2 regions of the Clostridium sp. CM037 genome follow, and region 1 is predicted to be linked to the other one. Evidence: riboswitches for the same ligand, from Rfam matches in the RefSeq annotation. Region 1 holds a riboswitch; the other holds the start of a gene.
The links. Region 1 has a riboswitch for thiamine pyrophosphate ahead of thiT (energy-coupled thiamine transporter ThiT). Riboswitches for the same ligand answer to the same signal wherever they lie in the genome.
Positions count from the first base shown of each region.

Region 2: linked by a shared signal. The riboswitch ahead of thiD (bifunctional hydroxymethylpyrimidine kinase/phosphomethylpyrimidine kinase) and the one ahead of thiT (energy-coupled thiamine transporter ThiT) in region 1 are both predicted to bind thiamine pyrophosphate.

Region 1 is NZ_CM143650.1:3,672,338-3,689,072, forward strand. Features, by position in the region: gene metA (homoserine O-acetyltransferase MetA) at 1-565, shown strand, start outside; gene ACWJKP_RS17535 (polysaccharide deacetylase family protein) at 632-1,495, opposite strand; TPP riboswitch at 1,772-1,876, shown strand; gene thiT (energy-coupled thiamine transporter ThiT) at 1,964-2,605, shown strand; gene ACWJKP_RS17545 (L-lactate MFS transporter) at 2,808-3,998, opposite strand; gene ACWJKP_RS17550 (Na-translocating system protein MpsC family protein) at 4,141-4,503, opposite strand; gene ACWJKP_RS17555 (RNA-guided endonuclease InsQ/TnpB family protein) at 4,683-5,810, opposite strand; gene ACWJKP_RS17560 (ribbon-helix-helix domain-containing protein) at 5,908-6,066, shown strand; gene ACWJKP_RS17565 (NAD(P)/FAD-dependent oxidoreductase) at 6,208-7,653, opposite strand; gene hydG ([FeFe] hydrogenase H-cluster radical SAM maturase HydG) at 7,953-9,371, opposite strand; gene ACWJKP_RS17575 (TM1266 family iron-only hydrogenase system putative regulator) at 9,448-9,708, opposite strand; gene ACWJKP_RS17580 (alpha/beta hydrolase) at 9,945-10,742, opposite strand; gene ACWJKP_RS17585 (hypothetical protein) at 11,783-11,962, opposite strand; gene ACWJKP_RS17590 (hypothetical protein) at 12,153-12,278, opposite strand; gene ACWJKP_RS17595 (hypothetical protein) at 12,383-12,649, opposite strand; gene ACWJKP_RS17600 (hypothetical protein) at 12,877-13,203, opposite strand; gene ACWJKP_RS17605 (hypothetical protein) at 13,291-13,605, opposite strand; gene ACWJKP_RS17610 (hypothetical protein) at 13,674-13,964, opposite strand; gene ACWJKP_RS17615 (hypothetical protein) at 14,692-14,862, opposite strand; gene ACWJKP_RS17620 (hypothetical protein) at 14,959-15,342, opposite strand; gene ACWJKP_RS17625 (IS701 family transposase) at 15,515-16,720, opposite strand.
Region 2 is NZ_CM143650.1:3,277,493-3,294,227, reverse strand. Features, by position in the region: gene ACWJKP_RS15835 (MDR family MFS transporter) at 1-1,417, shown strand, start outside; gene ACWJKP_RS15830 (AI-2E family transporter) at 1,419-2,537, opposite strand; gene ACWJKP_RS15825 (50S ribosomal protein L25) at 3,081-3,680, shown strand; gene ACWJKP_RS15820 (hypothetical protein) at 3,837-4,124, shown strand; gene ACWJKP_RS15815 (IS1182 family transposase) at 4,240-5,658, opposite strand; gene ACWJKP_RS15810 (hypothetical protein) at 5,888-6,247, opposite strand; gene glpK (glycerol kinase GlpK) at 6,574-8,064, shown strand; TPP riboswitch at 8,134-8,244, shown strand; gene thiD (bifunctional hydroxymethylpyrimidine kinase/phosphomethylpyrimidine kinase) at 8,391-9,215, shown strand; gene thiM (hydroxyethylthiazole kinase) at 9,419-10,255, shown strand; gene thiE (thiamine phosphate synthase) at 10,245-10,874, shown strand; gene ACWJKP_RS15785 (C40 family peptidase) at 10,893-12,266, shown strand; gene ACWJKP_RS15780 (alanyl-tRNA editing protein) at 12,499-13,713, opposite strand; gene ACWJKP_RS15775 (sensor histidine kinase) at 13,995-16,121, shown strand; gene ACWJKP_RS15770 (CPBP family intramembrane glutamic endopeptidase) at 16,363-16,735, shown strand, end outside.

The DNA.
Region 1 (16,735 bases):
GGATTACTGGGAGGAGCTTAAAAAAATTATGGAATGGAGTGTTCACAATGTATACTCTACCTTGCATATTTGTTGGGGTGCTCAAGCAGGGCTTCATTATCATTACGGAGTGCAAAAACATAAACTTGATAGTAAAGTATTTGGAGTGTTTAAACATAAAATAACAAAGCAAAACGTTAAACTTTTTAGTGGATTTGACGATGAATTTTATGTTCCACATTCAAGACATACTGAAATAAGAAAAGTTGATATTGATAAAATAGATGAGCTTGAAATTTTATCAGAATCTGAGAAATCAGGAATTTACATTGTATCAGCAAAAAAGGGACGCCAAATTTTTATAACCGGACATTCAGAGTATGATCCATTAACATTAAAAAATGAATATGACAGGGATATAGCAAACGGATTAAATATAAATGTCCCAGAAAATTATTATCCAAAAGACGATCCATTAAAAATACCTATCGTGAAATGGAGAGGTCACTCAAGTTTGCTTTTTTTAAACTGGTTAAATTATTATGTTTATCAGGAGACACCTTACAATTTGGTGTACCTAGAATAATACATATAAAAGTTGGGCCCCTAGTAACTTAGGGACCCAACTCTTAATATTGAACTTTATTAAAATTTAATCTGTATTAGAAATACGTTTCTTAAATTCTTCCATGTCATGGAATGAACTTATATATACTCTATGTAAGGAAAGTATACCATCCTCTTTGGAAGACCATCTGCCGTCAGTGCTAAAAGCCATTGTATACCCTGCTTCTCGTACAGCCTCAATTGAAGCTTTGCTGTATCCACCATATGGGTAGGAAAAGAATTTTATTTGTTTATTTAATATTTTTTCCAAATCGTTTTTAGATTTAACTAAAGTTTCTAGTTGCTTATCCTTAGGCATCTCTTTTAAATTTTCATGCTTTACGGTATGACTCCCTATGTCCACTCCATATTTTTCCATCTCTATAAGCTGTTTCGAAGTCATATAGTTAGGACTTTTATCAATACTACCAGTAATAACAAAAATTGTTGCTTTAAAATTATATTTTTTCAAAACAGGGAACATCTCCGTATAATTATCTTCATACCCATCATCAAAAGTAAGAACTACAGATTTTTCAGGTATTGGTATATCCTTAATAAGATAATCATATAAATCAGTAAGTGTAATAGTATAATAACCATTATCTTTTAAATATTTTAGTTGCTCGTCAAATCTTTTAACAGGAAGACGAATAGGATTATCTTTTTCGTAGTCAATTGAATGGTACATTAAAACTGGAACACTCTTTCCTGAAGCCTTCATAACAGCAGTCTTATCAAAAGCGGGTATCGAAGAGGTTTGAGCGGGTTCAGCCGGTTTAATGGGTTCAACTGCAGTTGCTGGTTTAACTGGCGCAGTTTTTTTTATTGTAGCAGTCTTCGATCTTGAACACCCCGAAAGAGACATTAAAATAATGAGTGTAAATATTAAAAATATTTTTTTTCTCATAATAACCTCCTTGTATGTATTTTTTCGGAAACACATATTATTTTTTAATCTTCATCATCTAATATAAAACCCCTTAATAATAAATTCCCTGAGTATTTTGTAACCCTAATGCTAAATTGATCACCTTACATTTATTAACTTTATACCATCCAGATTATAAAATCAATCTTTTCCGGTATTTTCTTTATTTTATTATTTTCTTTTAATTCATAAATATCTAAAACAGGTTGTAAAATATAATATACTTCTATATAATTATATTATAGTAATAATAATAATATGTGCTAGGGGTGCCTAATGGCTGAGATATGAATATTTAATTCATTGACCCTTATACCTGATCTGGATAATACCAGCGGAGGAAAGCGGTTATGATGTATAAGTACATTAACTATATTCCTTTTGTGAATATAGTTTTTTTGTTTTTACCATAATACCTCTGTAGCACAATACATGGAGGCTATAAAAATGACTTTTAACGAAAGAATCACTGAAATTACAAAAACCCCCATTGCTCTTTTTGCACTATTAGGGGTTTTGTTATTAATCTATGCAGTTTTGAAAGTTAGGAAAATTAAATTTACTACGCAGATGATAACTTTAGTTGGTATATCTCTTGCATTATCTACTGTATTGCAGTTTATTACAATTATAAAATTACCACAAGGTGGTAGCATTACTGCTGGAAGCATGGTTCCAATCATACTTATATCCTTATTTTATGGTCCTGAAGTTGGGTTTTTAACAGGTTTTTTATTTGGAATTATTAATTTTTTAGTAGCACCCTTCGCACTCCATCCAGTGCAAGTACTATTTGATTATCCGCTTCCTTTTATGGCCATTGGAATAGTTGGTTACTTTAGATCACGTAATACTAAGGTCATACTTATTGGCGTAGTCGTAGCAATGCTAGCTAGATTTACATGCCATTTTATATCTGGGGTAGTGTTCTTCGGAAGCTATGCCCCAAAAGGAACCTCTGTTTATTTATACTCCCTTTTATATAACGGTTCATACCTAAGTGTGGAAACCATTATCACCTGTGTAATTATTGGACTCTTACCTTTAAAACGATTATCAAAGTTAGCTATAACCAAAGTTCTAAATTAACCTCAAAATATATCTACTACCTACTTCAGGTTTTTCTTCAACCAAAAATTATACTAATACATTATTCTGTTCATCATGAAGTTTACTGTATTATATTTAATGCTACGTAATATAATATTACGTAGCATTAAATATAATAACTTTGAAATTACTATCACTCATTCCTTAACTCTAGCCCACTAAACTCAGCAATTGTGTTAGATTATGTTTTAATCATTCTTTGAGATGAAAGAATACCCATAATACATAAACCAATTATAAAATAAAAGATATAATTATAATTCGCAAGGATATCCATTAGAAGTCCCGAAGCCAACACCCCGATAATGGCTCCTATACCATATGCCGTAAACACAACACCATAATTCTCACTATAATGTTTCGTTCCATACATATCAAGAGTTGAAGTAGGCGCTATAGCTAACCATCCTCCAAGATTAAACCAAAATATCGAAAACGCTATACTAAATAATGCTAAACTACCTTCATTTGCCACTAGCATTAATAATGCTGCAATAATAATTAGTGCGTAAGAAATTAGCATGGCATTTTTAGACGAGTACTTATCCGTAATCAATCCAAATATAGGTCTACCTATTCCATTAAAAACCGCAAATACGATCATTAATAAAGCTACTGTTTTGGGGGATAGCTTTATTAGTTCTACACCAACATTACTTGTCATTCCAATTAACATTAGTCCAATCATTGATCCAATCATAAAATTTACATATAGCCCTTTAAAGTTTTTTGATTTAATCATTTTAGCAGTATTCGTACCATTCATATGAATTTTTGTGCTTGAAGTTGTTTCAAGACTTTTACTTTCCACCTCAGACGGATATCTAAATGGATACGAAAGCAAAGGTATTATTACCCCAAAAGATACACCTAATATAAGGAAAGCTTTTGTTATTCCATAACTTTCTATTAAATTTCTTGCAAGTGGAGCTGTTATAAGTGGTGACAAACCAAATCCTATTAATACAATACCTACTACTAAGCCTTTTTTTTCTGGAAACCATTTTGCTACTACCGTCATCGGAGCTCCATATGCTATACCTACGCCAGCGCCAATTATTACCCCATATGTTACAGTTAAAATATATATATTTGGTGCATATGCAGATAATATCCATCCTAATGCTACAAGAAGTGCGCCCATAGAAATAATCATTCTTGGACTGTATTTTTCTAAATATTTTCCAGTTATAAACATAAAAAATGAATAAGCTGCTAAAGAAACCATGTAAGGGAAGCCACTTTGAGTAGATCCTATATTAAAAGCCTTTTCAATTGGAATCCTAAAAACACTCCATGAGTATACAGTGCCTAAGCACATCATAATTATAATTCCCAAAATCACATATATCCACCTTTGCTTAAATTTCATATTATCATTCCCTTCGTCTTTTATAATACTTCTCTAAAATTAAAATCAATAAAAAAGCCAATGACAAAAACTCCTCACTCAGAGTTATTGTTATTGGCTTACCCCTTGACTGGTCATTGACCCTTCAATGCGTCTTCCATAATTATTTTATTAATCGTTCTTCAATATCTTGGTCTACAATTATAGCTATAATTTTTTCACCTGTTTTGGTACTCACATCAGAATAAGTACTTACTATATTAACATCAATTATAGATTTTATAGTTTCTTCCAAATTTTCTCTTGCATTCTCAAACAAAGCAATATTCAGTCTTTTAATTAAATCGACGCCTTCCTTGCTTTGAGCCAAGCTTTTTTCTGATTTACTTAAAAATCCTTTAAGTCTTACTAATATTAAATCTTGAAATATGATTGTCCGAATTTTTTCTGGACCTCTACCCATGTGTTCAATCTCAAATTTACTAATTGCTTCGCTTAATTTCGCTTCAATTTGTCCTTTTGTCATTGAGCTCCGTTACGCAAAACTTATAAAAAGTTACAAAAACACCTTTAAGTTTACTTCCTCATTCATTGTGTCCGATTTTGTAATCCCAAAGGATACTACTTTCGTTTGATATAACACTCCAAAGGCTTAAATTCCCCTAATAACTTAGGGTACACAATAGCATAATTCGTTTAAGTGACCTATGCTACCTTATATCTCGATAAATTATAACTTGCGTTTTTATCTCTATCTATTATAGACCCACAACATTCACATATAAAATCTCTTTCTGATAGTGATAGTTTTGGCTTTATATGACCACACACACTACAAGTTTTGGATGATGGAAACCATTTCTCTGCTTCTACGAATTCAATTCCATATTTTTCACATTTATATTTCATCATGGTTTTAAATTCAAAGAATCCTTGTTTTGCAATTGCTTTTGATAAATGTCTATTTTTCATCATTCCTTTTACATTTAATGTTTCCATAACTACTCTTGACGGTTTGGTTTTCACTATCTCTGTAGTTATTTTGTGTCTATAATCAGTTCTAATATTATCAAGACTCTTGTGTAACTTTATAATGTTCTTTTCAAGTTTTATAATATTGCTTGTTTTAACGTAACTTCCTCCTTTTTTATTTAATAGGTATTTTTTAGATACCTTACGTTGCAATCTACGCAATTTCTTTTCTAATTTCTTAACTTTTTGACTCTTATTAATATTTTTATATGGTTCTTCTTTATTTGAGCATATAGCTAAATCTTTAATTCCTAAATCTATCCCTATACTCTCGCCAGTTAACTCTACTGGTACTTGACTTGATTCTATACCTACTGAAATATACCAATGAATACCATTGAAACTAACCCTTGGACTGCTGTATTTAACACCAGTGGGGATTCTATTATACTCTGACAACTGAACTTTGCCTAGCTTTTCTAATTGAACATGAGTTGAACTAAACTTAATTTTTACATTGTCATGATAAAAAGAAGGCTTTGACTTCCTTCGGCTCTTGAATTTTGGCTTATCAGCTAATTTCTTAAAGAACTTCTTATATGCTTCACAACCATCTTTAACTGCTTGTTTAGCTACATTGTTACTAATGGAATTTAGCCATTGGTATTGTTCTGTTTTTTTTAATTGAGTTATTTCCTTTCTTAAATCATTATCAGAAATAAATTTGCCACCATTCTTATAGTTTTCTTCTTGTTTTGCAAGTGTCCAATTATATATGAACCTTGCAGTACCCGAACATTGTAACAATTTAGAATTTTGCTTGTTGTTTGGCTCTAATCTAACTTTCATTGATGTTATCATTTTTCTCACCTCACTTTCTAATAATATTATATCGCATGCTGATATCAGTTGCAATCAGTATTCAAATATATTATAATATATTTAATGAGGTGATAAAATGGCAAGAACCGATTTAAAAACAAGAACACCATTAGGTAACGCAATTAAAACAGAACTCTATAAACAATTGAAAACATATTCCAAAGAGACAAGTATCCCAATGTCGAAACTACTTGATAAAGCAATAGAGTTGTTATTAAAGTCTACTGAAAAGTAGGCTTTTTTTAAACAGTTGCTAACCTCCATAAATCATATAAATAGAATCAAAGTCTTGATATAATCAGTAATTTTAGCATATCAATTGATAATTGTAAATAATAATATTTAAGGTTGTAGTTTGTTACTTTATCATACTTTGCTAAGGTCTAAATTTCCTAATCAAATTTATTTCCGCTCTAACAGGTGGTTTAGAATCACTTTTGCCTCGCACACTCACTTTATCTTCGCAAATATTCAGTTCTCTTGCAATTATAGCCTTAACTCTAGATCTACAAAAATTTCCTTGGCAAGTTCCCATTCCTGCTCTTGTACGTCTTTTAATCGCATCTATAGAGTTAATTGGTATATTTCTATGAAGCGCATCGATAATCTCTGCCTCTGTAACCTGCTCACATCTGCATATTATATTTTTTACTTTGTCTTCATGATTAACTTTTCCATCAAAACTATTATCCTTTTTTACTATTATTCCTTTTCTATAAGGATTAAAATTATTATTCTTCACAAGATTCATTCCTGAATTCTTAAGTATTTCTACCACCCTCTCAGCAATTGCTGGCGATGATGTAAGCCCTGGAGAATCTATCCCAGCCACATTAATAAAACTTTTAACTCTGCTTTCCTCAATGATAAAATCCCCCGTATTGCTACTAGCTCTTATCCCTGAAAAAGTAGTTAATGCGCCTCGCACATTAAAATCAGGTATGGACTTTCTAGCCGCCACAATAACATCTTTTAATGTTTCAGCGGTAGTTGAAACATCATCTCCATTACTCACTTCTTCCGCATTAGGTCCTATCATAAAATTGCCATGATAAGTTGTAGTTACTAATATCCCTTTTCCTTTATCTGTAGGCACTTGAAAAATAACAGTATTTACAAGATGACCTTGATCTTTTCCCATTAAAATATATTGGCCTCTCTTTGGTGTTATTTTAAAATCATCGATTCCTACCATGTTAGCTATATTATCACTATGCATCCCCGCAGCATTTATAATATATCTTGCTTTAATATCCTCCTTGTTAGTATGCACAATAAACTTATCTTCTAATTTTTCTATAGATATTACTTCATTTTCAAGCTTAAGTTCTACCCCATTAGTTATAGCATTTTCTACTAATGCAATTGTAAATTCATAAGGAGACGCTACCCCTACACTTTTAGCATAAAGTGCTACATTTACTTCACTATTTAAGTGTGGCTCTATTTCTTTTAGTCTCTCTCCTCTTATCACCTCTAAATCATTGCAGCCTAATTTTAGACCATTTTCATAAAGCTCAGTAATTTTTTTCTCGTCACCTTCATTAAATCCAATCACTAAAGCTCCTGTTTGTCTGTATCCAAAATTTAATTCTTCCTCAAGACTTCTATACATTTTGTTTCCTTTTCCGCATAATTGTCCTTTTAATGTACCGTGCTTTGCAGCATATCCACCATGAACTATGCCACTATTTGCTTTTGATGCTTTAGTTGCAACATCATCTTCTTTTTCTAAAACCCCTATTTTTAGATTATATTTTGAAAGTTCCCTTGCTATAGCTGCTCCTACTACTCCTGCTCCTATAATAATTACATCATACATAAATATCCCCTCTCAACATATTATTAATATTTAAAACCTTTTAATATTTAATCTTTGTTAATATCTATTATAATATAATTATTTGCATTATAATAGATATTTCAATAAAGTCGTTTTCTTTTTCATTTCAAATCCTTACAAAATCCCTATAATTGTTTAGTACTATAACCCTATAGTATATAAAATGATATATATGAATTCTTATACTGATGGTTCAGACGTACTAATAGAAATACCTGTATAGACCCATAACATTAAAAAAGATATAGCAAAACTTTGCTATATCTTTTTTTGTAATATTAGAAACGGAAATCTCGCTTTCCTTCCTTAAGCTCTTTTAAATGCTCTATTGCAATTGCACGAACCTTTTCATTTTGTATATTAGGAATCTCATTTTCAATTACCATTTCGCCCTTTTTCTTGGTATCAAGTGAAGCATAATCCTCTAAATATTCTTTAAGTGTCATTAGTGCATTGGGCTGACAGCAGTTTCCAATTTGACCTGACTTTACAAGGCTCATAAAACGGTCACCTGTGCGTCCTTCTCTGTAACAGGCGGTGCAAAAGCTTGGAATATACCCAAACTCCAAAAGCCAGTTTACGATCTCATCCAATTTTCGGGTATCGGTTACTTCAAATTGCTTCGAGTTATCTTCTTCCGTTTCATTCTGCGAATATCCGCCAACACTGGTGCATGAGCCTCCGCTTACCTGAGATATTCCCAGTTCCAGAACACGCTCACGAGTTATTTTCGATTCACGGGTGGAAACAATCATGCCAGTGTATGGAACAGCGATACGAATAATAGCCACAATTTTTTCGAACATCTCATCTGAGATTGAATTTGAAAACGCATTTGGGTCAATATCATCAGCAGGGCAAATGCGTGGAACACTAATTGTATGTGGACCCACACCCATAGATGCCTCTAAATGCTCTGCATGCATGAGTAGTCCAACAAAGTCATAACGGTACATATTTAAACCGAATAAAACTCCGATTCCAACATCATCAATACCGCCCTCCATGGCACGATCCATGGCTTCAGTATGATATGCATAGTTATGTTTTGGTCCTGTTGGGTGCAACTCTTCATAACTTTTTTTGTTATATGTTTCCTGGAAAAGTATGTAGGTACCGATGCCCGCATCCTTAAGTTTCGTATATTCTTCCACTGTAGTTGCAGCAATATTGACATTTACACGTCGGATATCTCCATTTTTATGCTTAATACTATAAATGGTCTTTATACTTTCAAGGATATATTCAATTGGATTGTTCACCGGGTCTTCTCCTGATTCTAAGGCCAATCGCTTGTGTCCCATATCCTGAAGTGCTATAACCTCTTGCGCTATTTCTTCTTGCGTAAGTTTTTTACGGGATATTGTTTTATTTTTAGCGTGATATGGACAATACACACAACCATTTACGCAATAGTTCGAAAGATATAGTGGAGCAAAAATAACAATACGATTGCCATAAAACTTCTGCTTAATCTCTTTTGCCAGTTTAAACATTTTTTCTTTTTCATCTTCCAAATCACATTCGAGAAGTACTGCAGCCTCCCTATGTGTTAGACCCTTACAGTCTTTTGCACGTTCTATCAGGCTATCAATTAGCTCACGATTTCTTTTATTTTCTCGAGCATAAGAAATGGTAGATAAAATTTCACCGTCATCAATAAACTCAGTTGCATTTTTAGACTTATTATCATACATAGCATAAACCCCTTTTTAATATTTATTATTTATAAATGGTCAAACTCTTATAGACCTTGATTTAATCATTCGTTTACTACTTTGCTATAGGTGGCGCCTTGGAATAAATCGTTTTGGTGTTTACATTTGGTAGCATTCCAAGCTTACCCGACAGGGCGCTGATAACATCATTCGGCGCATCAACAACGATACTTATTACCGAAATATGGCGTTTCAGATAGGGTACTCCCATTCTTCCTACTATGTATTCTCTATATTCGTGGAGAATAGAGTTAAGCTTTGGAGCAGCATCTGTGTTTTCAACGATAATTCCAATTAGAGCAATTCTTGTTTCCATTGGCAACCTCCTTTCTTTTAAACAATAAAAAAAACCCCTGCACCCGAAAAGGCACAAGGATAGTACGTCGAAACCAAAGGTACAACCAATAAAGATATGTTCTTTGGAGCATTCCAACTATTCTCTCGCCTTCTCATTCGGGACGAACCCTCGTGCATTCAGAACGATAACTTTGTTAATTTAAAATCAATCTAACCGTACCACTCCTGATAGTAAAAAGCAATACAACAATTTATTTACTTATTTTTAACTGCCCATCTGATTCCTTTTTCAATATATTCATTCCAAAAATCCCACGTATGGCTACCGGGACTTTCTACATATGTTACATCTATATTTTCTGAAATTAAAAAATCACGGTATTTATGATTTACATCTAACAAAAAATCGTTTGTACCGCACGCCATATATATTTTAGGAATTAGAGCATTTTTCTTCTTCAACTTAATAATAAGTGCCTCTGGATCTTTATCACTATCCAAAAGTTGATTCAGATCACCAAATACTCTAGTATAAAATTTATAGTCACGAACTTCGTCCTTAAAATCACTAGAAGCTCCAGCAATATTGTATGTAACTATAGCAGAAGATAATGCAATGATACGGCTAAAATTGTCAGAATATTTTAATCCATTTCGAATTGCTCCATATCCACCCATAGATAATCCACCTATAAATGTATCTTCTCTTTTCCTTGATAACGGAAATATCATGCGTGTAAATTCCACTAAATCATTTCCAACGAATTCCCCAAACAATTCACCTTTATCAACATCGTCTAAATAAAAATTATTTTCTCCAGAAGGCATAAATACTGCAATATTGTGCCTTAAAGATAGTTCCTCAATTTTACTATTACAAATCCAATCAGTGTAATTTCCAGTTAATCCATGCAAGAGATAAAGTGCTTTCATTGGTTTTTTCTTGATTATTTCTTGTTCCGGTATTTCCATTGTATCAATTGGTATAAGAGCATTAAAAGTAACATCTCTTTTTAAGGCTTTTGAAGCAAAGTTCACTTGTAAAAATGCCATTTTTTATTCCCTCCTCTAATGTATTTTTAGCATTAGTATAATACTATATACACTATATTCCAAATAGTTTAAAATAGAGGAATGAATGTAAAAACATACGTAATAAATGGCTTTTAGTCTGCTGTGAATCTTAACATTGAAAAGATGTTTTACTATCCTATGTTAAGATTCATACTCCAAGAAACTCCCCCAACATTTACACCAACATCAAAATATTTCTTTCCTGCATTAACCGCCATACCAGTAGCACAGCACCTAAAAGTAAGCAAAAACTATTCACTACGTTCCAGTTTTTACAATGGTGCAGGTATTCGGTCATAGCCATAAACCTAAATAGAATTCAGTCTCCCTTGAAATATCTGGTGAAATTTAATTCTCTTGCATCTAATCATGTTAAAGCAACTGAACATAAATCTTCACCCTTAAATGTACATAGATTTAAAAAGTTTTCGGCACTAAGTTTACCTTTCTTTTTGGTGAAAAGATGTTTTCAGCCATTCTTTTTATTGTATCTGAGTTGTACAAATTTTGTATATTTTTTATTATCATCCTAATTCTTTTGTGCATTTTACGATACCCCTTCTCTAATGTAGATTTTAAATTCACATTAGAAATCATACCATTTATACAATATTTGGGTTTCTTAGGTTTACGGCTATGCTGGACGCACCGACCCCATTATAGAAATTGGTAACCCAGTGGATAACTTCTGTTTGCTACTTTTTATAATAGTATAATTGATTTTTAGTTATATTATTTTCTTTACAGAAATCAATTACCTTTCCATTTATAAGTAGAAAATTTATTTATAATTTCTACCCAGTGCATATTGGTAAATTTCTTTGCCATTATAGACCTCCTTATAATTTTATATCAATAATTTTAGCAAAGTATAATTTTACTATCTAGCCGTCAATTCTTTTACGCTTACAATATTACCACTAATTATATTTTATTAAATGAATAAATTAATAAATATAAAAAAAGGAACTGCCTTCGTAAATGCTTTAAAGATCATTTACAAGACAGTCCCTCTATTTTCATTTCGTATTTTTACTAAATATAAATATAAAAACTGGTATTTGTGCAATCATAATCATTATCAATGGTATCATCATTGATAAATTATACTTTAATGATAAAAGTATAATTAAAAATGCAGCTAATAATATGAAAGACTGCATTACGATGTAGCTTACAAGTTTCATTTTCTTAGTCATAAATCCTCCTTAAAAAACTTTACTTAGCGCAAGCGCAACTAACCCTTTGAAACTCCAAATGTACCTCCAACTATAGTTGCAACTCCTGCAATTCCCAAGCTATTCACTGCAGCAGCAAAAGTAACTTTCATTATAGAAGCAATTACCCATACTTGACCATATGAGCATGCGACAACTAGTCCTGCTCCGGCTAGATTATTGTGTATAAATCCATAATTGAATGTTTAAAAAAATATTGACCAATAAAATTAATCACAAAAAATATCAAAAATACTTTTATAAATGAAACCATTCTGTCTTTCGTTGTAATTTTCATCACACACTCTCCATCCACTATCTAGCCATAGGGTCTGTTAACCCTTAGCAATCTCCATCATTCTTTTTTTGTTAATAGTAAACTTCCAAAAGAACCAGCTAAAGCTAAATAAATAATTTTATTTTTTTAATTTTAAAATCAGTTTCATTTCTAACCATACTTATTTCAGGTAAAACAAAACCAGGCATGTATTCTTTCAACTTAATATCTATTTTTATATTATATTTACCTTCATTTTTATAAACTTTAATTGAATAAGCATCAAGACATATATCCAATTCTATTAATTTTAAAGCCCAAAAATGAATTAGCTCGTGAATTATGTTCGCTAATAAAAAACTTATAATGATATATATAAACACTAAACTCATATGTTCCCCTTTTATACTTTATTATTCTATACTAACCGGAGGTTGTTATCCCTTTACTTAACTCAGCTTCATTCCCTTTTTTCAGGCGACTGTCCAAACCCCATAGGATGTAACTGAAAATCACCATAGAAGTCACTGAAAACAGTTCCTTCTATGGTGATGATTATAATTCAGAAAATCCGATTTATACACAAACTGCAGGAGTCGTAGTCGCATTCTTCACCTTGCTACAAATTCTTTTCTTTACAATTAAAATACAAATAAAAATTTTCACCTAAAATATCTTTAACTTTTGTATATCTAAGTCCTATTTTTCTATCAGTACATATTGTTGGATATAGTAATAAAATTCCAATCAATATAACCGCAGATTCAAGCAAAGTACCTATTCCAAAAAATCCAAATGCAGATATAAGAACTAATATATATCCAAGAGATGCATACAAAGCGTCTCTAACAAAAATTCTCTTTGCTAAAGATTTATCTAAATAAAATAAATCACACTTTTTATAATTAGCTATCAATGAAATATAAAGTTTCTTCTTTGGCAACAATCAAGCGAGATATCCGTATGACCAAAGTAAAACAAAAAAAATTTGTTTCATTTAGGAGCTATTATTTTTAGCATAGAAAGCTGTATTTTACAGACTTTTCTCACAGCCTCCTAATTTCTTCATAATATCTTCTAACAAATTTTTATAGTTACTACATTTTGAAAGTATTTGTCCCGCATCACAAATATATTCTTTGTATTTTTTATCAAAACCAGTACCGTCACTAAATAATCCTCTTAAACTTTCGTTTATCATGGCAAAATATTTAAATGTATTATAATTATTTAAGGTTAAAAACTTATCAAAACTTTTATAATTATCTAATTTAAGTTCATATTTTGTTAAAGAGTATTCATGCAGAAGGAATTTATAAGCAACTTTTATAATTTTAGCATCAAACATTATATTTCCTTTTGAAGACTTAAAGTAATAATTAAAAATCCATTCTTTAAATTTAATACACTGAATACTTAAATTCTCTTCTCTCCATTTATTATCTTTTGATCAATAATTCTGTTTATTAGTGCTACGACCATATTATTATATTCACACTTGGACAAAATTTTGTCCACAAACAGCTCAGATTCTTCAACTATAAAATTATTAATTGGATATTCAGATGAGAATTGAATAGAAAACATTAATATAACAAACTCAGGCTTTCTTTTGAGTAAATCAATTAAACAATAGTCACCATATACACTAATGCTGCTATAAAATATAGTTATAAAAATTGACCAATTTACAATTAATAAAATCATACAAATCACAGTAAATTTATTTTCTATTATAAACAGGGATGAAATGAGAATAATTACAAATGTAAATATCGGTCCCCCCTATAATATCTTTATATATTGGTTTGTATATGACAAGAGACTTTTTTTATCATTCATATATATGATTGGCCCTACAACAAATAATTTCAACTTTATACATACTAATTTACTCATTAAATAATGACCTAATTCATGCATGAAAATTGAAACAAAGTAGATTGAAATTCCCACAATAAAATACATTACCATTCTATTCAACATGTAATCATTTTTTAAATTCACTTTACCTAAAACTATGTTATATAAATTGGTTTTATACGCACCCTTCATTAAGATTATTAGTATAATAACATTAATTATTATTTTAGTGAATCTGAATTTTCTATGAAATATATTATTATTTATGTAATTAATTGATTCCCCCCCCAAAAAATTAAATAATACTAAAATTGAAATCTATTAACTATAGTTACTATTTAGTCACAAATCAAATTAGCTCCATTTGTCTAAAAATTTGAGTTAAAGTTACTTAATTTGGGCATTCAGATGAGAGACATTATTTCTCTCTTAAATCAAGATGTTAATCACCTACATCCTTGGCAACCACCTTTAGTTATTAGCCTGATTATCTTTTTCTCATAAAGCAGACCACCTCTTAACATAAAAGCATATACACTTTAAATCACAACTGCTCCCTAAGTGTTCTACATCATTCTCCTTTATCATTATGATACCAATGCCAACTAACATTAAATATAGTACTCGGTAGCAATATTATTAAAAATCCAGTAAAATTATATAAATTATAAGTACTAATAATAAGACCACATACAAATACTATTATAGACACTATCACATAATATTCTTTATCTAGTTTCATACCCATCCCCCCTGTAATATATTTTACAAAAATGGTTGAAACCATAAATAATCAACAGTTCCAACCATTCTTTATGATATATATAATTTAAATATATTAAATATTAATTGTTCGGCTTGAAACTAACGGAATATTACCTGTTGTAAAGGTCTTTCCCTTAAGTGAATTAATACCGGCACCTACCGCAAATGATGCTAGTGTTGGTACAATTTCACCCCAAGTTAATATAAATGCGCCTGCAATCAATGTACCCATTCCAGCTGTTCCTAATTCAACTGCAGTTGCGATAGTTACTCCCAAACCAGCTAAGACAGCTACTGCTCTTCCATATTTCAATGAAGTGCCAACTGCTGCTAAGGCTCGAATTATCAAACTACCAGAGCCAATTTTAAATGTAGCATATCCTCCACCATCAACATATTCCATCTCATCTTTGTCAACCTCAACATAATTATTCGGTAATTTTAAAGTCATTTCCATTTTTTAATCCCCTTGCCCATTATTATAATAATTTTAATTGTTTACTACAATTAATAATTACATTAATTGCATTATTTATATCAAAGGCACCTGCAGACACCTAAAATAGCTAATTCTATAAATGAGCGAATTAGTTAGAAATTTATTCCATTTAAAATTAATACCAACTATTCTAAGCTATCTTTAATGTTTTAAAAATAGCTTCAAGAGGAATTCCTAAGTCAGCTTGATTAAAAATCCAAGATACTCGTTCCTTTTTAGATTGGTTCCTTGCACTTTTAATTCCAGCGTTGAAATTCAACGTACCATTGCTTATCTCTAATTCACAGTATACGTAGGTAATCATTAGTAACAAGAAGTATCTGTTAATACTACGATCACTTCTTACTTGATAATGATTTAAACCAAGATGTTTTTTAGTTTCTCTGAAAAAAGTTTCAATTGGCCATCTATGTTTATAGTGATTTAGAAGTTCTTCAGTTGTAATAGTGGTATCTAGACTTATGAATGCTCTTAAACAACCAGGCTTGAAAAGAGCTTCTTTAGGCCAACAAAGGGCTATCAAAGAATCCTTTGCGTCATTAAGCTTGCCTCTATATGTGTAGACATAATATTCATTATTGCCAACTTTGACTAGGTCGACATCATCCTTAGTTAATATCTCGCACATATGATTAAGCTTAATTCCAAGTTTTTCACGACCTTTTGGATATACTACTCTATTTGTTCTTAGACCACCAATATAGGCGTAGCCTGCCTCTTTAGAAACAGCGAACAATTTTTTATTACTATACCAACTATCACATAAAACATAGCCTTTATTTACTGGTTGTGGTAAGGAGTTTATAAACTCAATTGCCATTTGGATTTTACTCATATTTTCTTTGTTGTATATCGCCATAGTATATGGCAGCACAAGAGTATCGCACAATAACATAACTGTAACTAATTGATGACCATAAACTGTTTTACCTTTTAAATGAGAATGGTGGAATCCACATTTTTCAGTAGGTTTCTTAGCCTTTGACGAGGGCACAGTCTTCTCTGAAATTGTGTCATCTATTACAATATAAATAGGACTGCCAGTTGTTTTAGACATCTCCCATATTCTCATAATAACACGTTTTTTTAGGGCTTTTTCAACGAAGTTTTCGTCCCATGGACTCTCCGATAAAAACTTTCCAATATTAGTCCGATGCCTAACCGGCATAAAGTCTGAGACGTCAGTTACTTTTCCACAGTAGCCTTTTGTCACCATAGAATTTATAAATAATATTAGATGATGAATTTGAGGCGTTGTGAGATAAAGAGTTATTTTTAATTCAATTAAAAATTTGTATATTGCCGATGATTTTGTTACAATTGAGTTGTTAAACATTTATGTTTTCTCCTT
Region 2 (16,735 bases), 390 kb from region 1:
CATTGCATTAATGGTGTCAATGTTCCTTGCAGCTGTAGAGGGAACAGTTGTGACGACTGCGATACCAACCATAGTTAAAGATTTAAATGGGTTTGAACTTATAAGTTGGGTTTTTTCTGCTTATTTACTGACAACAGCCATTTCTACGCCAATATACGGTAAATTAGCTGATTTGTATGGAAGAAAAAACATTCTTTCTATTGGAATAATAATTTTTTTAGTTGGGAGCTGTCTTTGTGGGTTTTCACAAAACATGTATCAGCTTATAGCGTTTCGTGCAGTTCAAGGACTGGGAGCAGGAGCAATATTTACAGTTACGTATACTATATTGGGTGACATTTTTACTGTTGAAGAAAGGCCAAAGATTCAGGGGTGGTTAAGTACAGTATGGGGAATAGCAAGTTTAGCTGGTCCTTTTTTAGGGGGATTTTTAATAGACAATTTCTCATGGCGTTGGATTTTCTTTATAAACCTACCTTTTGGAATAATATCTATAGTGCTTTTACAAAAAAAACTAATTGAAACTTTTGAGAAAAAGAAACATAAGATAGATTATGTAGGCACTTTATTATTTTCCATTGCAATTATAACGTTTTTACTGGGTAGCTTAACCGGTGGAAGAAATAATATTATAATAGCTTTAGTAGTTACAATTGCAGTATTGATTGTGTTTTATTATGTGGAAAAAAGAGCGGATGAGCCCATTATACCTTTTGAAATATTTACAAAAACTAGCACTATTGTAAATGTAATAACATTTTTAGCCGCAGCGATTTTAATAGGAATAGAGGTTTATTTACCTATATATATGCAAAATATTTTAGGATTAAGTCCTACAGTTGCTGGAGTGTCTATGGCACCTATGTCTATTGCTTGGTTCTTATCTTCGTTTGCTTTGTCTAAAGCTATCCCTAAATATGGTGGAAGAATAGTAATTGGTATATCTACTTTAATTTTGCTTATTAGTTGCGTATTTTTGTCTACTTTAAGTAGTGGATCTCTATTAGTATCAGTTATAGTTTATGGGTTCATTATGGGATTTGGATTTGGAGGAGCTTTTACTACATTAACAATAATGGTACAAGAGTCAGTGGGATATAACAAAAGAGGAGCAGCTACAGCAGCGAATTCACTGGTGCGTACACTAGGTCAAACTATAGGAGTAAGTGTTTTTGGAATTATATTAAATATGAATATAATTAAATACTTCAATAATATAGGAAGAAAGGGAATAGAACCTAACAATTTGTATTCCAAGGCAACTTTGAGTAGTGGAGTAAGTTTGCACCAGATAAAGCAAGCTTTAAATTCAGGGCTTCATGAAGTATTTATAATATTTATCATAATTGCTTTAGCATCATTGGCACTTTCTTTTATATTCGACTCAAAATTAAAAAATAATTCATGTGAACAATAAGTTATTTAATTAATTTTTCTTCAATTTGTTTATCATTAATTTGTTTATTCATAAAATTTTCTAGTAGGGTCTTTATTAAGGCTATAGTGGGAACTCCAAGTAACATTCCTAAAACACCAAAAAAACCTCCCCCAAGAACAATTCCTAGTATTATAAGTAGTGGACTAATCCCAACCTTATCTCCAATAATCTTTGGAGATATGAACCAACCATCAATATTACTTAAGGTTGTAATAAATAGTACCAACTGAACACATTTCATTGGGCTAAAGAATATTGTTATTATAACAGCGGGAACCATCCCTATAATATTTCCAAAATAAGGGATCATATTTGTTACACCTATTACTAAACTAAAAGGTAAAGCGTAAGGTATTTTTAATATCGTAAATCCTATAAAAGTAATAATACCAAAAATAATAGAGTCAATCATTTTCCCAACAAAATATTTCTTAAAAGTAGTATTAACTATCTTAAAAAAATCAATTATTTTAATAGCAACTGTTTCATTTAAAACAGAAAAAACAAATTTTTTAAGATTGAAAATAATAGATTCTTTATCCATCAAGAAGTAAATTGAAATTACGATTCCAGACATTAATTTCATAAAAAAAGAACCCAAACCCATTAGGTAATCAATTATAAGTTGAAAACCGGGGCTAAAATATGCAGATACATCCTTATTAAAAGAACTAAGGTAACTATCTAAGTAAGAAGTAGCATCAAATTTGTTTAGTAGTTCATTTTTAGATAAAAAATTGGTAGACCATTTATACGCTTTATTTGCAAAGTGAGGGATATTATTAAATAAATCAACGGAGCTTTTAATAATATTAGGAGTAACTAAAGTGATTATAAAAATTATTATGCCTATAAATAATGTGTAAATTATGCATATACTATAAATCCTTTTCATTTTTGTTCTCTTTTCAATAAACACCATAAGTGGGTTAAGTAAATAAGCTATGACGAAACCCCAAATAAAATAAGTAAGTAAAGAAAAAAAATTATTTAATATTGAACCTATATTTTCAACGTTGTTTACTATTCTATAAAGTAGAAGGGCAATTATAATAATAGGGACAAGCTGTATATATGGTATCTTTTTATATTTAATCAATGCAATTCCTCCAGTCAATATTTAGCCGCTTGTTATAAGATCAATGTAGTATTATATAATTGTAATATTGTAGATTAGAAGAAGAAGATTGTAGCTTATTTAATTATATCATTCTTAAAACAATTTATTAATATTCATTTTTAAAAAAATTAATGACATATTGCGTAATAATAGTAGGTTACAGAAATAGTCAACACGCCTTACAATTTCTGTTTGCAAACATGTGCAATAATGTGCTATAATATAGTTATATTTAAATACTAATGTTATCTTTTAGGTAGTGATGCTGATTTTTTTATTTATTTGTATAAATAATGGATATAACGTGGAAAATATATTTATGAAAACATGAAAGACAGCAGGGTAATTCATGTTGTCTTTTAATGTTTGTAATTATATACATTGAATTTTCAGATACTTGTAGTTAAAAAAATCATATCATTTTAAAGTTCAACACAAATTTTAGTGAAAATTATTAGTGGTAACATATGTACATAAAATAATAAACAGAAAGGCTTTATAAGCCAAGAGGAGCGAATTATTATGGAAGAAATGATTTTAGATGCATTTGAAAGAATTCCAACAAATAAAAGATTTGTAGAAGAAGGTTTTATTGCAGGTGTAATGTATGGCGATGGCGTTAAGGAAGCAACTTCTATAAAGGTTCAAGACGTAGAATTAATAAAGATTCTTAAAAAACATGGTTCTAATGCTAAAATATGGATCAAATACGGAGAAGATAAAAAATTTGGATTTATAAAAGAAATTCAAAGACATCCTGTAACAGCAAAAATTAATCATATAGACGTACAACTTGTTTCTAAAGATCGTGAAATAAAAATGCAATTACCTATTTCTTTCAAGGGAGAAGAGAATGTAGCAGCCAATCTACTTGAGTTGAAGGTTTATAAAGCTGAGATAGATGTTATTGGAAGCATGGGTATATTACCTGATGGAATAAGTATTGATATATCACAAAAAATACTTGGAGATACAATTACAATAAAGGACTTTGATTTAAATAAGCAAATAAAAGTTACTGATGATGAAAATCAAATTTACGCAGCTATAGCACAAATGAAAGAAGAAGTGACTGAAGAAGTTACAGCTGAAGCAGTTGTTGCTGAAACTGAAGCTAAATAATAAAATAGTAATTATATAATAATAAAAGGATGAACATGAAAAGTTCATCCTTTTATCTATTATGGATAAAATTTAAAATGTTTTGATGATGAGGTAAGAAAAAGAAAATAAGCAAATAGATACTTATTATTGTGAGTAAAATTAGGAGGCTAAAGAATGGCAAATATATTGAGATATTCAAAAAAACAATTAGATAGAACATTAAAAGATTTCGGAAAGAGAGAAAATATAGGTTCTAATGACATATCTGAGTGGATAAGACTAATAAACGATTTTATATATGAATTTGAACTAAAGTCTGAAGTTAATGAAGTAGATAAACTTTCTATAACAACTAGCAAAGAAGAACAAGTGGTAATTGAAAAAATGATGTATGCACTAGAAGGTACAAAAACTTCTTTGAATTACATTTTTGATGGTAATATTACTTATATAGAAGAATAGGTTATTATAACAATAAAATAAATATTAAAGGAAGCCATTTAATTAAATGGCTTCCTTTCAGGTTGTTTACAAACCCAGTATAATTTTTTTATTATACTGGGCTTTTTACATGCAATTATGCGATAGCATTTTGAGTTATGGATAAATTTAAAATAACAACTATCTTCTTAGTTAGAAAATCAAAAAACAGTAAAGATAGCAGGCTAGCTATCTTTTTCATATTCTGCACTGCTGCTGTAAGCAGACACTGCTCTTGCACATTTTCTAATCCACGCATATGGCAATAGCGAAGCCCATGCAGTTGTTTTGAATCTGCGAAGCTTCGCTCTATAGTTTCTTTTCTTCTTCTATATATATTTCTGCCTTTATCTGTTCTGGTGAACTTTACAACATCTTCTTTATACGTTTCCCAAACATGTCTTCTAATAGTTTTAAACTTGCTTTTTGCAGAAAAGCATTGAGCTCTGTTTGGACATATGTCGCAATATTTTGCATTACCAACATATTCTTTATATCCTTCTCTTGTTGTTGTTTTATAATGTAAAGCCCTTAAGTCAGGGCATACGTAAATGTCCTGCTCTTTAACATATTGGAATTTATTTTTTGTGTACATTCCTTTTGTATGTGGAGACCTACGGTATCCCATTACAGATTTTAATTCCCTCTCATATAGTTTTTTACATATAAGATTTGTAGCATAACCAGCATCTGCACCAACATATTTTGTATTAAAATTAAACTTTTTTATTTGCACATCTAATCTATCGATATAAGGATCAACATCATTTATGTTTCCAGGAGTAACATACACATCAGTAATTATATTATGTCTGCTATCGACAGTTCTGTGATCTAAATATGAGAAGCCTTCCGGCTTGCCATCTCTCATCATATATCCACTGTCAGGGTCGGTTGTGCTAACTTTAGTTTCTTTTATTTTGGTAACAGGTTCTTTTTCTTTTAAAGGTTTTTTACCATGGTTTATTCTATCTTCTTCTACTGCTTTATTAAGTTCAGCTATATATTCTTTCGGCGTTTTTTCAACTTCAATTTTCACAAGCTTTCGCTTATTAGCATTTGCTTTTAGGTGTGTAGAATCTGTGTAAAGTATTTTACCGGTTACCATCTTAAGATTTATAGCCTTAAATACTACTTTGTCAAATATTTTTTGAAACACATCTGTACCTTTAAACCGTCTACGTCTATTTTGGCTAATTGTTGAATGATCTGGAATAGGATCAGTAAGACTTAGTCCTAGAAACCATCTATAAGCCACATTTACTTCAATGTCCTTTACAAGTTGTCGTTCAGATTTTATTCCAAATAAGTACCCAATAAACAGCATTTTAAAAAGTATAATAGGATCTACGCCAGGTCTTCCATTATCTAAGCAGTAATATTTTTTAGTCAGTTCTCTTATAAAAGAGAAATCCATGTATTTATCTATATTTCTCAGAATATGGTCTTTAGGAACTAAATCTTCTAAATACACCATTTCTAGTTTTTGTTGTGTGAAGTTCTTTTCATTAATCATAATAATGCCCTCCGAATTATAAAGTTTGTATACTATATATATTCGACATTGATGTCCTAAAATCCTTTTTGAATATGAAAAAAACACTCCAATTTTAAATTAGAGTGTTTTACATTTTATGTTTGTCAACGGTCTGAAAGGAAGCCATTTAATTAAATGGCTTCCTTTAAAAAGTATCATATCATCGAAAAATTATTAAATGGAATCTAAAGAACATATAAATAAAAGTTTATTTTGAACTAGTACCTTTATTTGCATAGGATTGATTATTTAGCTTTTTTGTCTCTTCTAAAGCAGCATCACTATTGCTACTACTCATATTAGACATACCAGCACTTGATTGACTATTTAATTGTTTTGTTTCTGCTAAAGTAGAGTCACTAGTGCTGCTAGACATATTTGACATAGCAGAAGTTGAAACACCACTAGTACCTTTATTTGAAGCTGATTCATTATTCAATTGAATTGTTTCTTGTAGAGTAGAATCACTAGTGCTACTAGACATACCGGCATTTGAGTAAGAACTTGAACCTCCATTAGCTGCTGATTGTTTATTTAATTTTTTTGTTTCTTCTAAATTGTTATTCATAAGTATCTCTCCCTTCTAATATAAAAATTACACTGTTATCAAGTACAGTATATAGTTTACCCGTTTTATCTTAAAATATAGATGAAAATATTGAGAATTTTTACTTGAAAATTTTAAGATTGTAAAAATTTTAATGTTTTATTATATATCGTAGCAGCGGCGATGTGATATTTAAAAAATAAATCTATATTGTGAAGTTTATAAGTTATATTGCAATAAATATAATAATCAGTTATACTAAATATAATGATATTTTAACGTATTTTTTTCTTTATTAATGTGTAAACGATTCAATAAGACTAATTTCAAAAAGGAGTTTTGCTAAAATGGCTAAATATATAATGGCACTTGATCAAGGTACAACCAGTTCAAGGTGTATACTATTCAATGAAAAGGGACTTATTGTAACGTCCGCTCAAAAAGAATTTACTCAGATTTTCCCAAAAGGAGGGTGGGTAGAACATGACCCAATGGAGATATGGTCAAGTCAAATTAGCGTTGCAACAGAAGCGATGGCTGAAGTTAATGCTACGGCGTCTGATATAGCAGCAATAGGTATTACAAATCAAAGAGAAACTACTGTAGTTTGGGATAGACGAACGGGAGTTCCGGTATACAATGCAATTGTATGGCAATGTAGAAGAACTGCAGAGACTTGTGATGAATTAACACAAAAAGGATTTGATAAAATTGTTAGAGCTAAAACTGGATTGATTTTAGACGCTTATTTTTCTGGAACAAAAATAAAATGGATATTGGACAATGTAGAAGGCGCTAGAGCAGAAGCTGAAGCAGGAAATTTATTGTTTGGCAATATAGATACTTGGTTAATTTGGAATTTAACAAAAGGAAAAACATATGTAACAGACTATTCTAATGCTTCAAGAACAATGCTATTTAATATTCATGAACTTACATGGGATGACGAAATTTTAGAAACATTGAACATACCAAAATCAATGCTTCCAGAAGTAAAACCTTCAAGTTGTGTATATGGCAACACCGATATTTCATTGTTTGGAGGGGAAATTCCAATTGCTGGAGCGGCTGGAGACCAACAAGCGGCATTATTTGGACAAACTTGCTATTCACCAGGAACAGCTAAAAACACATATGGGACAGGCTGCTTCATGCTTATGAATACAGGAGACAAAGCAATTCAATCTAAACAGGGATTACTTACAACGATTGCTTGGGGAATAGATGGAAAAGTAGAGTATGCTCTTGAGGGTAGTGTATTTATAGCTGGAGCAGCTATACAATGGTTAAGAGATGAGCTACGCATGATTGACAATGCTGCTGATTGCGAAGAATATGCTAATGCGGTAGAAGATACAAATGGAGTATATGTAGTTCCGGCTTTTGTTGGACTTGGAGCACCATATTGGGATCCTTATGCAAGAGGAACAATTGTAGGTCTTACAAGAGGAGCAAAGAAAGAACATTTAATAAGAGCAACTCTCGAAGCACTTGCTTACCAAACACATGATGTTTTAAAAGCAATGCAAGAAGATTCTGGAATTATACTTACAGAACTTAAGGTAGATGGAGGAGCTTGCAATAACAATTTTTTAATGCAGTTTCAATCTGATATTTTAAACGTTCAAGTAGACAGACCAGAGGTTACTGAAACTACAGCACTCGGTGCGGCTTATCTTGCAGGGCTAGCAGTAGGATATTGGAAGAGCAAAGATGAAGTAGCAAAGCATTGGGCGATATCAAGAAGTTTCAAACCTAGTATGACAGAAGAAAAAAGAAAAGAATTACTTCATGGATGGCATATAGCTGTTAAAAGATCAGGCATAAAACTTGAATAGTAGTAACGAAATATTAATTGTTAATAATAATTTGTTATGCTATTATTAACATATGAAATATAAAAGAATAACCTAACACAGGGGAGTTGGATAGGCCAACTGAGAGAAAGAACTTTAATTCTTTGACCCTATAACCTGATCTGGATAATGCCAGCGTAGGAAGTTGTTTATTGGTGTATTATATATGTATATATTTTTATATATCAAGATGATTTAAACACGAATCCTATGGGTTTGTGTTTTTTGTTTTATAAATAAAATGGATGAATAGCGCCGCAGGTGATGATTCAACATTTAAAAGATAATTATTTTAGGAGGGAATTGATATGAAAAAAGTTTTAACTATAGCAGGTTCTGACAGCTCAGGAGGAGCAGGTGTACAGGCAGATTTAAAAAGCTTAAGTGCGAGTGGCGTATACGGGATGAGTGTAATTACAGCGGTAACAGCACAAAATACTATGGGGGTTTTTGCAGTGCAAGACTTGGGCGAAGAAATCATCAAGGCACAAATTGATGCTATTTTTACAGACATAGTTGTAGATGCGGTTAAAATTGGTATGGTTTCTGTGATCTCAACTATTGATGTGATAAGTGAGAAATTAAAACAATACAAGCCTAAAAACGTAATACTCGATCCCGTAATGATCTCAAAAAGCGGTTATTCACTGTTAAAGCCAGAGTCAAAGACGGCTTTGGTTAAAAAATTAATTCCACTAGCGTCAATTATTACACCTAATGTTCCAGAGGCTGAAGAAATTTTAAAAGAAGTAAATTCAGATATTACGAGGATTGAAACAGTAGTAGATATGGAAAGTGCAGCAAAAGAAATGTACAAGCTAGGATGCAAAAATGTGCTTTTAAAGGGAGGACATATGCAGGGGGAAGCTCTAGATGTGTTTTATGATGGAAGTGAAATTATACATTTTACGTCTGAGAGAATAAATACAAAAAATACTCATGGAACTGGATGTACTTTGTCTTCAGCCATAGCTGCAAATTTGGCGCTTGGCTATAGCATGAAAGATTCAATAAAAAATTCAAAGCAGTATATAACAACTGCTATAAAGCATTCTTTAGATATTGGGCATGGGGTGGGACCTACAAATCATTTCTATGAATTATATAAAAAAGCAGGGATGGCAAATGATTAAGGATAGTGAAAAACTGGGTTTTTAGCAGCGAGTTCTGTAAACTTAATAACACAAAGTTTAAGGGGAGTCAATAATGTATTAGTATGTATCATATTTATAGCAGTAGATATTAATTTATAAAACGTGATTTATTACTTGGAGCTACAATGCCCGTTATGCTTATTACAGGATTTATATAAACAATAAGTTGGAGGATGATGTAAATGGAAATTAATAAGAAAATAATTAAATTACTAAACAATTTAAGAGAAAAAAACCCATTGGTGCACCAAATAACAAATCATGTAACCGTTAATGATTGTGCCAATATTACACTAGCAATAGGTGGGTCACCGGTTATGGCGGAGGATATTCATGAAGTTCGCGAGATGGTATCACTTGCATCTTCACTTGTTATAAATATAGGAACATTAAATAGTGTAATTATAGAGGCTATGATTGAGGCAGGAAAGATGGCAAATGACTTAAACATACCTGTTATCTTAGATCCTGTCGGAGTAGGTGCAACAACTTATAGAACAGAAACTTGCAAAAGAATTATAAATGAAGTGAAATTAGCAGTTATTAGAGGGAATTTATCTGAAATAAAAACAATTTATGGTATTAAAACTATAACAAGAGGTGTAGATGCTAGTGAGAGTTTTTCTGTAGATAGTAATGAATTTACAAGAGAGAAAGAAATGGCAAGGAATTTTGCTGTTAAATTTAATACGGTGGTAGTTTTAACAGGTGCGGTAGACATTATATCGGATGGTAAGACTCTTTACACCGCATCAAACGGTCATAAAATAATGTCTAGGGTTACAGGTACAGGATGTATGTGTACTTCAGTTATTGGTTGTTATCTAGGCGCTGGAGATAATAATTTAATAGCAGGACTCGCAGGAATTGTGTCAATGGGTATTGCAGGAGAAACAGCTTATGAAAGCTTAGATAAACATAGCGAAGGATCAGGAACTTTTAAAGTGAAAATGCTAGATGCTATTTACAATTTATCTGAAGCTCTAATAATGGAAAGGAGCAAAATAAATGAAGAATAATGTGAATTATAGCCTTTATCTCGTTACAGATAGAGATGTATTAGTGGATTTAGATATATTTGCAGCAGTGGAGGAAGCAATAAAAGGCGGGGTTACATTAGTCCAGCTTAGAGAAAAGAGATTAAGTACTTTAGAGTTTTATAATATTGCAGTGAAAATAAAAATTATTACAGATAAATATAAGATTCCTCTAATAATAAACGATAGAATTGATATTGCACAGGCCGTAGATGCAGCGGGGGTACACATAGGTCAAAGTGATATGCCAGCGACTATTGCGAGAAGTATAATAGGAGATAATAAGATACTAGGGGTTTCTACTGCAACACTTAAGGAAGCACAAAGGGCAGAAAAACAAGGAGCAGATTATGTGGGTGTTGGAGCGATGTTTCCTACAACTACTAAAGATGATGCAAGTGCAGTTTCAGTATTATGTTTAAAAGAAATAAAAGAAAAAATTTCTATCCCTGTAGTTGCTATTGGTGGAATTAATGAAAAAAATGTAAATTTATTAAAGATAGCAAATATTGATGGAATAGCTGTTGTTTCAGATATTCTTGGGAAAAGATCTGTAAGGTCATCAGCAGAAAAGCTATGTTCTTCCATAAAGCAGAAATAATAGTGGGGGGGATTTATAATGGTTATCAAGCCGACTGGATTCGAAAAGAACCTATCTGGAAACGAGGTAGATAAGGTAATCTATTCAAATATTCCAGGATTAAAGGAAAAAATGCTTTGCATGAACTATTGGACAAAATTGAGTGGCATGAATAAAGATATTATGAATGTACAAGAGATTGAAGCATACAACAAGAGTAGTTTAACAACTGTTGGATCAATTGTGGACTTAGAAAATTACGAAGAATCCTTTAGTATGCAAGAATTAATAAACAAGATAAATACTATTAGTTCTATGCCAAAATCTGAAAGATTCCATGCGGATGGGAAATTAGTAGTTCAAGAATATTATAATAAGTTAATAAAGAATTGCAATATTGAAAAATTAATGGACTTATTCGATATTAAATATGCAATAACCATTAGAAAGACTGTGATGAGGACATTCCCAACCTATGATAAAATATTTAAAATTGGAGATAACTATGAATTTGACAGATTTCAGGAGACAGCTGTTTATCCTGTTGAACCAATTGTAATTCTGCTATCAAGTGTGGATAAAAAGTGGTATTTTGCACAGATGTATAATTATTTAGCATGGATACCCGAAAAAGATGTGGCAATATCTAGTAAAGAAGAAATTTTTGATTATCTTAAAACAGAAAATTTCTTAGTAACTACAGGGAAAAGAGTATTTACAAATTATAACCCATTAGATGAGCAATTATCAGAAGCGAAATTTGACATGGGAATTAAAATACCACTTGCAGATATTAAGGAAATAGAAGGGGATATTTATGGTCAAAATTCCGCAGGTAATTATGTGGTTAAGCTTCCAACCAGAGATAATAAGGGAAATGTAGAATTCAAAAAAGCTCTGATTGCAATAAATGAAGATATCTCATTGGGGTACTTACCTTATACCAGAAAAAATATCATAGTTAATGCCTTTAAATTTTTAGGAGAAAGATATGGATGGGGTGGAATGTTCAATTCTAGGGATTGTGCAAGTTTTATAATGGATGTTTATAGAACTATGGGTATTAAGCTTCCTAGGAATTCCGAGGATCAGGGAAAACTCGCAGTGGGCAATTTCTATGAAATGCCGGAAAATATGACTATGGGAGATAGAGAAAAGTTACTGAATAAATTGAAGCCTGGAACGCCAGTATTTATGAATGGACATACAATGATTTATATAGGTAAAGAAAAAGGTCAATATTATGCTATTCATGATTTTTCAGGCTTTTATAAACCACAGCAGGACGGGAGCTTAAAATATTATAAGGTACGCGAAGTGATGGTTTCTCCATTGTGTATAGTATTATCAGAGGATGGTAAAACATATATTGAAGGATTATACGGAGCTAGAGATTTTGTTAATGTGGATTAATTAGACTGACCATTTCGGCCCAGCGAAAAGCAAGAGCTCCTCCAATAAATATAGATATACGATATAGTATGAAGTTTATCCATAGTGTTTTGAAATAAGAAGAGCAGAAACATTGAAATTCCATTTGAAATTCTTATTTTATATTTTCAAAAGATTAGAATTTCTTAATGAAATTTCACGTTTCAATCTCTTATTTCAAGTCACGTAGGAGAAACTTCATAGGATTGCACTATTATTTGTTCCTAGAAATTATATCAGCATGGATTTTACTCCATGCATAATCTAGCGCAGAATCTAAATTATTATTATTCTTACCACCACCTTGTGCAGAAAAGGCACTTCCACCACCTTTGCCGTCTATTAGAGTTATGGCATCTTTTAAAATAGAGCTCATGCTAATTATATTCAAATCCTTCGAGCACATAAATAAAAGATTTGCTTTATCTTGAGATTTTACTCCAAATAAGACTATAACCTTTGGGGAGGATACTAATTTTGTTGCTAAGATATTAGTATATTTTAAATCCCCATTATCATAAATGCATTTAAGCATCCTGATATCTTCTATTTTTGGGGCTGCCTCTAACATATTTTGAACTTCGTACTGCGCAACCTCTGACTTTAGGGCCCTTTTTTCAGTAAGTGCCTTATTAAGTTCACCTGAAAGTCGTTCTACAACGGACAAAACTGTATCATTATTGCAGGAAAAAAGTTTAGACATTTTTTCCATGGATTCATGTTTTAAGGAATAATCAGAAACAGCCCTTTGTCCACATATAAATTCAATTCTTATTCCAGTCTTATACTTTTCAAATTTTGTAACCTTAATTAATTGAACCTCAATAGTTGAACTAGGATGTATACCACAACATGGGTTTATATCAATATCACCTATCTTAACTATTCTTACTTTTTCACCAGCTTTTATTGGGAGTTTTTTTAGCGATAATTTTTTTAGTTCAGAGTTAGTTGGATATAGTACTTCTACTTTAATATTGTCTAATACAATTTTGTTAGCTTTTTTTTCGGCAATTTTAATTTCATTATTGCCAATAACTTTATCAATATCAATAGTTGTAGAATCCGTGCCAAGGTGAAACCCAATAGTAGTTGCATTAAATAGATCAGAAATAGCAGCAGAAAGTATATGCTGCCCTAGATGCTGTTGCATATAGTCAAACCGTTTATCAAAGTCTATGATGCATTTAACCCTATGAATTTTTAAAGGGTTCACGGCAACTACATGATAAATTTTTTCATCTTCTTCATACACATAGGTTACAGCAGCACCATTTATATATCCAGTATCACTTGGTTGACCACCACCTTCAGGGTAAAAATAGGTTTTGTCAAGTTCAACGTGATACTTGTTTTCTTTTTGGATTACGTTTATGACTTCAGCTGTAAATTCTGCTTGATATGGATTTTCGTAATATAACTTTTCCAAAGTTTTGCATCTCCTTTTGCGAGCTAGGCTTCAATAGAATACATGATGTGTTTTTAATCTAATTGTACCATAAAAATATTATGCTACAAAATAATACTGGGTTTTTACTTTGATTTTGTCATAAATTAGTAATAAATTCTAAATTATACAAAGAAAAATTCGAAAAAAAAAGGTTTACACTATATTTTGTAGAATATAATATTTTGAGAATGTTCTAAAAATAAGTCAATTCAGTTATAAAGTTAACGACATTTCAATGGATTTTTAAAGGGGAAATTAAAATGAATGAATATGTTAATGATAATGTATTACAAGAAACAGATATTGATAAAGTTATTGAGTTATCAAAGGTTTTGTTATTTGAAAATGATAGAAATGCTTTGCATAGCAAGTTAATTAATATAATAAATAGTTATCTTAAAGTTAAAAGGGTATTAATTTTAGAGCGTGTAAATAGAAATTTTGAAGTAGTAATAGAATGGAAAGAGCAGTGTGGTGAAGCAATTTTTTATAATGAAAGAAATATTAAAGACACCTCTAATATATTTAGAGGCACCTCTAATATACTTAGAGGCATTATAGAAGAAGTCTGTGATTGCAAAAAAGAAAAAGTAATTAATAAAGGTAGTGAAGGTTTTGAAGTTTTTTACCCATTGATTTACAAGGAAGAGTTATTAGAAATTATATACATAGAGAAAAATCTTGAATATAGTAATATGGATTTAAAAATGCTTGAGCTAATTTGCTTTCAGGTTGCGGCTGTTATGGAAAGAATAAGTATAGAAGAGGCTAAAGTTCAGAAAATTGAAAGTGAATTAAGAGAAAGTGAAGAAGAATATAAAAAGTTATTTGAATTATCTCCTGATGCTATATGTGTGCTCAGCGGTGGGAAAATAGTCTTAGCTAATCCTGCGACTGAAGGATTATTCGATGTGAAGGACTCTAAGGATATAATTGGAAGAAGTATTATGGAGTTTGTTCATCTTGATTACATTGATATTGCTAGGAGTAGAATAAATATAATATATGAAGGCGGAATGACGACACCATTTATTGAAGAGAAATTTCTTACAAGTGGTGGGTCTGTTATTGATGTTGAGTTAGGCACAGCTGCTTTTAAGTATAAGGGGGAGTTAGCAGTTTTAATAGTGACTCGCAATATTGACAAAAGAAAAAAAATGGAGAGAAATCTAAGGGAGAGTGAAGCACTATTAAGAGAGATAACTGAAAATACTTCTGATATGATTATAAAAACAGATACTGAGGGTAGAATTAAATATATTACAGCTGCTCAAAAAGCGATACTTGGATATGCTACAGATGATGTCATTGAAAGGCACGTTTTTGATTTTGTCTACAAGGATGATAAGAAAAATGTATTAAGGGAAATTAGAAAACTAATTACTTCAACTACAAATGAAAAATTCAAATTTAGATGCTTGCATGCAAATGGAGGTATTGTATGGTTAGAGATTTGTGGTAGTAAATTATTAGATGATAATAATAAAGTTAAAGCCTTAATATTGTCATCAAGAGATATTACTAAGCGACTTGAAAATGAAGGGATAATGAAAGAAAATGAGGAAAAGACAAGATTTTTAAATCAAGCAATAAAATATGATAGATTTAGGACGGATTTTTTTGCGAATATATCTCATGAATTAAGAACACCAATCAATGTTATTTCGGGTACTATCCAGCTTATGGAACTTAAATTCAAGGAACTCTTTAATGAAAATGAGGGCAAAAGCAAGGGATATTTAAAAACTATGAAACAAAACTGTTATAGATTAATAAGATTGACTGACAACTTAATAGATGTAACAAAAATAGATGCGGGATATTTTGAAATTCATTTAAGTAATTGTAATATTGTTAGTATTATAGAGGAAATAACTTTGTCTGTAGCTGAGTATGTATCAAATAAAGGAATATCACTTTTATTTGATACAGAAATGGAAGAAAAAATAATAGCTTGTGATAAAGATAAAATAGAAAGAATAATGTTGAATCTCATTTCAAATGCAATAAAATTCACAAATTCAGGTGGAAATATTTTAGTATATATTTTTGAAAAAAAAGATAGTGTTGTTATCTCTGTTAAGGATACAGGTATTGGAATAGAAAAAGAAAAGCAACAATGTATTTTCGAAAGATTTATTCAAGTTGATAAGTCACTTACGAGAAATAGAGAAGGGAGTGGCATAGGATTATCTTTAGTTAAGTCGTTAGTAGAAATGCATGGAGGTAAAATGTTTTTAGAAAGCGAGATTAATATAGGAAGTAAATTTAGTTTTGAACTTCCTATAAAAAAGTTACTAGATATTGAAGAAGTTTTTGTTAATAATAATTTGAGTGTTAATAGTAATATTGAAAAGATTAAGATTGAGTTTTCAGATATATATTAATGTCTACTACCTTAGAGTAACATAGGAAACCGTGCTATAAATAGCACGGTTTTTTTATAAGATACCCTGCAAGGTAGGTTTTTTAAGCAAAAATCCTGTAATAGAGAGTGAAATTTAAGAATTTGATTATTTTAGGTGATTAGCTTATTATATATATAGGGGTATTAATATTTAGTGAAGTTAATGCCGTGCTTAAAAAAGTATTAATTCGAAGAAAATCTTATGTTTTAAGGAGAAAATTATGAAAGATAAAAGAATACTACTAGCTAATAGTTTATTATTAGGAGCATTATTGTTATTTATTTCAATACCGTTAATAGCAATAAGGGTATTTAGATTACATGGTTCTATAAGCGGGGATACCTCACTTCTGCTTTCTGGAGGGGCCAGTGTTATAGCACTTGGTGGAATTGCTTTATTATATTGCAGGATTACTAAAAGAAGCTTTAATAAGGTAATGGTAATAAAGAAGATATCTCTAAAGCAAGTTTTTTTAATTATGTCTATATCAGTCGGTACTTATATTTTTGCAATAGGCGTTAATATGATAAGCATGAAGTTATTTCCCATTGCAATAAAGGATAGTATGGCAATATCTAAATTACTAAACAGTA